One region of the Idiomarina solivarensis genome, then DNA from elsewhere that is predicted to be linked to it. Evidence: predicted binding sites of a transcription regulator. Region 1 holds the regulator's gene; the other holds the start of a gene.

What was found. The regulator LexA, encoded in region 1, represses DNA repair genes until DNA is damaged. The targets are predictions, from matches to a motif close to TACTGTATNNNNATACAGTA.
Region 2: a site for LexA is predicted at 1,076-1,095, ahead of RBK99_RS00480 (YebG family protein). Genes of this name have one in related genera too.

The regions. Positions count from the first base shown of each region.
Region 1 is NZ_JAVFHZ010000009.1:24,458-27,654, reverse strand. Features, by position in the region: gene plsB (glycerol-3-phosphate 1-O-acyltransferase PlsB) at 1-711, opposite strand, end outside; gene lexA (transcriptional repressor LexA) at 843-1,460, shown strand; gene RBK99_RS12700 (SOS-response cell division inhibitor) at 1,457-1,894, shown strand; gene coxB (cytochrome c oxidase subunit II) at 2,198-3,197, shown strand, end outside.
Region 2 is NZ_JAVFHZ010000001.1:98,772-101,968, forward strand. Features, by position in the region: gene RBK99_RS00475 (MFS transporter) at 1-988, opposite strand, end outside; gene RBK99_RS00480 (YebG family protein) at 1,124-1,438, shown strand; gene RBK99_RS00485 (M14 family metallopeptidase) at 1,514-2,425, shown strand; gene RBK99_RS00490 (DEAD/DEAH box helicase) at 2,453-3,197, opposite strand, start outside.

The sequences.
Region 1 (3,197 bases):
GTTTATCTTCTTCCCTTTGGCTTCGTCCGCTATCGCCTTTTTTAAAGCGGGGGTATTGATCAGTGCCGACATTAGCTCTTTTCTATGACTGAGCTTTGGCCCTGCAACAGCGTGACGCATTCGCACAAAGTGAACGCGCGCAACCCGCGCAAGCTTGTGTGCTATCCGCATATCAGTGCCGTGATCGTGAGCCATTGTGCCCAGACTCACCGCACGAGAAAAACGTACCAACACCTGTCGCCCGGACAATAATATCAGCCAGAATTTACGCCAATGGCCCGGGTTATCAAGGTCACCCGTCATGGTATTGCCGGCGTGAGCTTCTTGCCCTGCCTGACGGCCCCAAAAAACCCCTGCCGGTATCAGTTGAACATCCAGTTCCGGGTCGTCGTTATGCAATTTGAGTAACTGGTGGAACTCTGAAACCGCTTGCTCTGAGGCATCATTAGCAAGCTCTTCAAGGTACATGATTCGGTTATAAGTTTTACCGTTAGCAACAAGAGGCTCAATAGGATCCGGGAGCCCGCGCTTTAACGCCGCCCGTTGTAAAATAGACAGGTCCGCTTTTGAGGTTGAGCGCATAACATACACAACCGGCTTAGCGACCGTTGCTGAATGCTCTTCTTCAGTACCATCCCAAATTTCCTGAAAGCGCGTCAACCAGCGCAATGGGTGCTTAAGTATTGGGAAAAAGCGGCTTATTCCTTTCATATAGAGACCTCTGTTTTAAACAGACTAGTAGGATACCAACTTCGTTTAAAAATGTCGTTCAAGAAATTACTTGCGAAATGAGTTTACCTGTATATACTCACAGTATCACTGTACAAATAAACAGGTACATTATGCGCCCGTTAACACCAAGACAATCCGAAATTCTAGAGCTTATTAAAGACAATTTGCATGCCACCGGTATGCCTCCAACGCGAGCCGAAATTGCTCACAAGCTCGGGTTTCGTTCAGCGAACTCAGCAGAAGAGCACCTGAAAGCATTAGCACGCAAAGGCGTTATTGAAATACTTCCGGGTATGTCCCGCGGTATTCGCCTAGTGGGTGATGACTACGATATCGCGGATGGCTTGCCGTTGATAGGTCAGGTTGCAGCGGGCGAACCTTTGCTGGCAGAGCAGCATATTGAAGGGCATTACAAAATTGACGAATCGCTTTTTCATCCGGCCGCCAGCTTCTTACTGAAGGTAAACGGCATGAGTATGAAGAACATCGGTATTTTAGATGGCGATCTTCTCGCTGTGCATAAAACGGAACAAGCGCGTAATGGGCAAATTGTCGTTGCCCGAGTGGAAGACGATGTGACAGTTAAACGTTTTGAGCAACGTGGCAAAACCATTCTTCTGCATCCGGAAAACGAAGACTTCTCAACCATTACCGTTGATTTGGCGGATCAGGTTTTTGTCATTGAAGGACTTGCGGTAGGCATTATCAGAAATGGAGCGACCTTATGAAAACTCAATATCAACATAAATTAAGTCATCCGGGTCTATGGACTGCAGAAGGCAGCGCTTCGTCATTCCGGCTTGAGACACAGAAAGCAACGGAAACTCCGAGCACGGACAGTCTATCACCGGCGGTACAACAAGCACTTCAGCTTAAGCCAAGCCAATGGGTTACCGTTATTGGTGGCGATAAAGACCTCATTCAACAACTCATTGCGTGCGGTGTCGCAGAATCACAAATCCGTTGGTTACGCAGCCATTCACCAGAGCGCTGCGAATGGGCCTTAGAGCAAGCTTTGTTGGCTGGTACCAGCAGCATGGTTATCGGATATCTCGATTCGGTTTCAAACCGAACCTGGCAACGCGCCAAAATGGCCAGTAAATTAAGTGAAACACAGTATTTTCTATTTGATAAAAACACACTGACATCCCACCTGCATTAACCCCACCTTTGTCAGTGTGTTTTATTCCCCAAGGCTGCTTTTGCAGCCTTTTTTTAACAGATTCGTCTATTTTTTGTGCGTTTGCTCGATTTGATCTGGATCTTTGGTTGTAAATTCGTTAATAAATGCAGTACCCGACTATAAAAATAATATAATAACGATAATTACAACAAAGAGTCAGTAGAGAAAGCGATTTCTGGGGAGAAGCTGTACCTTTTTCTGCTTACCTCTTTGTTCTTCTAATTCAGGCTAGCAAAATCCTTTGCTGTCTCATTGAAGAATAAGAGGAGAAGCCACGTGAAAATGAAGCCTTTGTGGGCACTATTGGCGCTAACGAGTCTGCCGGCTGCTGCTCAGTCGCGTCTCAATATGACCCAAGGTGTCACTGATGTGAGTAACCAGGTTTACGATCTTCACATGACGATATTTTATATCTGTTGTGTGATAGGTGTCGTTGTATTCGGTCTCATGTTTATTTCTATGATTCGACACAGGAAGTCAAAAAACCCAAGTCCTGCAAATTTCCACGAGAACGTTAAGGTTGAAATCGCCTGGACCATTATACCTCTACTTATATTGGTGGGCATGGCTATTCCGGCAACAACCACATTAATTGCCATGGAAGACACCTCAGACGCTGAGGTTACCATTCAAGTAACTGGCTCGCAGTGGAAGTGGCATTACAAGTACTTCGAAAACGACGTTGAATATTTCAGTCGCCTGGCCACTCAGCAAGAACAAATCGACAACAAATTTGAAAAGAGCGAGAACTACTTATTGGAAGTAGACCGTCCCCTCGTCATTCCAACCAATAAGAAAGTACGCTTCCTGGTTACGTCAGATGATGTTATTCATAGCTGGTGGGTACCGGCCTTTGCCATTAAGAAAGATGCTAACCCAGGCTTTATTAATGAAACCTGGACGAAGGTTAATGAACCGGGCATCTATCGCGGTCAATGTGCCGAACTTTGCGGTAAAGATCACGGCTTTATGCCAATTGTGGTTATCGCCAAAGAGCCTGCTGAATACGAGAAGTGGATTACAGAGAAAGAAAAAGAGCAAAAAGCAGCACGCAAACGTGAACAGGAGTTGCTGGCCATGGAAATGTCAGAAGACGAACTCATGGATCTCGGTGAAAAAGTTTACAACAGCACCTGCGCAGCTTGTCACCAACCAAACGGCCAAGGCGTTAACGGGGTCTTCCCTGCACTTGCCGGAACGGGCGTTGCCGTAGACCCCGAAGCTAAAGCACAACATATCGATATCGTTTTAAACGGCGTTAATGGCACAGCAATGCAGGCCT
Region 2 (3,197 bases), on a different contig from region 1:
GGGTTTGGGCTTCACCGGCAACATCCATTAAGCGCACCTGAAGAGCGGGCACCAGAGCGGCGGCACTACCCAGTAATAAGACCATGGGCATAATGCTCCAGAGGCTCTGTAATGTGAGCGGAAAAATGGCCAGGACAATTGCTGACCAAAGCAGGGAACCACCTATGGTTAATTTCAAGTTTCGGTCAGCCGCCCAGCCTCCGACTAAACTGCCACCCAGAGAGCCTATTCCATAGATGAATAATGCGACAGGTATCCAGTGAGGTGCCAGCCCGGTTGCGTTTATCAGTGTTGGTGCTATGTAACTCAAAACTGAAAACATTCCACCGAATCCAATCGCGCCTATTGCTAAGGTCAGCCATACCTGCGGGTTTTGTAATGCTTGTATTTCGTTTCTGGCGGAGGTTTTTCGTTCGTTCGGATGTTGCGGAACCACAAAGAAAATCATGATCAGCGCCAGTAGCCCAAGAGCGCCTACCGTGTAGTAAACTGTGCGCCAGTCAATAAGCTGCCCTAGCCAGGTTGCTAATGGATTGCCAACTAAAATGGCAATGGTTAGACCCATCATGACCATGGTGACAGCCATACCGCGTTGGTTTTTGTGCACCATGTCGGCAGCAACCAAACAGGCAATACCAAAATAAGCACCATGCGGTAAGCCTGTTAAAAAGCGTAATACCTGCAGTAGCGGGTAGCTGTCTGCAGAGGCGCTGGCAAAATTGCCTAAAGCGAACGCCAGTAGTAGAGCGAGTAGCATGGGTTTGCGCGGAAATCGTGCAAATAATATGGTAATAAGTGGCGCGCCAATAACGACACCCAGTGCATAAAGACTAATTAAATGCCCTGTTTGGCGGGTATCTGTATTAAAGTCCGTCGCAACGTCCGGTAGTAGCCCCATAATGACAAATTCGCCAATACCAATTGCAAAGCTTCCAATCGCCATGGCAAAAATGGCCAGTTGAACTTGTGCTTTAGAGAATTGAATCATGGGTCCGGTTTGCTTCCTGTCGAAATGAGGAGATTATGCGATTGCGCAGTTTAGCGGATGTAGCAACTATTGCAATCTATGTGACCTTACTGTATAAATAAACAGTATATTTACACATCAGCAAAGGACCACACCATGGCTGTAGTAACCCAATATGTAGTTATTCGCGACGGAGCCGAGAAAATGACATTCACTTCAAAAGCCGAAGCCGATGCACACGATAAAATTTTGGATATGGCAGAAGCCTTAAATCCACTCATTAAAGGCAGTGAAATTTTTACTGACGAGCAGCAGCTTGAAGATATGGCCTTATTTCTAGCAAAAGAACGCGAGAACGTACTTATTGCGTTAGGTGCAAAAAAACCGAAAAAGCCAAAAACTGAAAAAACTGCAACGGAAACTTCTGGGCCAGCAAAAACAAATAATAAAGAGTCGACCAAAGCGGCTTAATCAGCATGATAGAATTTGGTGCAGGCAAAGACTTTGATAATATAGCTGCCTTGTTTTAATGAATAGGATCAGAATATGACGCAACAAACGATTTATCATATTGGAACGCCGGGTAAGCCGTGGGGAGCAGAAGAGAAAGCTCGCTGGCTGGCTGAGCAAAGCAAAAAGCGCTCATACTTTGATGATGTTGTCAGCAAAATTGAAACCTTTAAAAGCGATTTTGACGTAGAGCAATACGGTGAACTTGCATACGAAAGCGCGACTTACCCTTTATTTGCTGTGAAGACAAAAGATTGGGATAGCGCTAAGCCAACTATTTTAGTGACAGGTGGCGTGCATGGTTATGAAACCAGCGGTGTGCATGGCGCGCTGCGTTTTATTGAAGCAAAAGCAAACGCTTATCAGGCAAATTTTAATGTTGTAGTGGCGCCGTGCTTAAGTCCCTGGGGTTATGAGACGATTAATCGCTGGAATCCTGCCGCCATTGATCCTAACCGTTCCTTTGTGGTTGATTCTCCCGCAGGCGAGTGTGCGCATATTATGAATTATGTCGCGGGCCTTGGGGTGGATATTTTGGCTCACATCGACTTGCACGAAACAACTGACACAGATAACAGTGAGTTTCGTCCGGCCAAGGCTGCTATGGACGGTAAAGTGAATACCAACTGGAATATTCCAGACGGCTTTTATTTAGTTGGTAATTCAGAAAAGCCATACCCGGACTTTCAAAAAGCGGTGTTGGATTCGGTAGAGCAAGTGACGCATATTGCGGACGCTGACGACGAGAATAAGTTGATAGGCGAAGACATTGCCCAGCGCGGTGTTATTTTATTGCCAACCGCAAAAATGGGGCTGTGTATTAGCTTTAGTAAAGCCGAGTATGCCACCACAACAGAAGTGTACCCTGACAGCCCGAAAGCAACACCTGAGCAATGTATTGATGCTCAGGTTGCAGCGGTTACCGGAGGGCTAGACTTTTTGAAATAAAGTCTAGCCGTGCTTCCGACCGTGAAACTAGCGTCGTGTATCTGGCCTTTTTTGGCGAGGCGCACGACGTGAGTTCTGAGGGCGGCCCGTTCTGGGCTTTTGGATTGGCTCCGGTTTTATACTGGGGTCTGGTTCAAAGCCCGGAATAACCTCTTTAGGTATCTCATTTTTAGTCAGTTTTTCTATGTCGCGTAACAATTTATGCTCATCAACACAGACCAGTGATGCCGCTTCACCTTCACTGCCAGCTCGGCCGGTGCGACCAATGCGGTGAACGTAGTCTTCAGCTACCTGAGGCAACTCAAAGTTAATAACGTGGGGTAGCTCGTCGATATCGATACCACGTGCGGCAATATCGGTTGCCACTAGTACGCGCAATTTTCCGGCTTTAAATTGGGCCAGGGCTTTGGTTCTTGCGCCCTGACTTTTATTTCCGTGGATTGCCATAGAGGGCAGGGCATCATCAGTTAATTGTGTTGCCAGCCTGTTGGCACCATGTTTAGTGCGCGTAAAGACCAGTACTTGTCGCCAGTTACGGCTACCAATTAAGTAGCTGAGCAGCTCTCTTTTACGTTTTTTATCAACCGGGTAAACCCGCTGTTGTATCGTGTCTGCTGCCGCATTCTGGCGTGCAACTTCAACCAGCTTTGGCTCATGCATAAACTGCTGCGCCAGGGCTTTAATTTCACTCGAAAAAGTTGCTGAAAACAGCAATGTCTGGCGTTTCTCGGGTATGAGTTTCATCACTTTTTTAATGTCATGAATAAAGCCC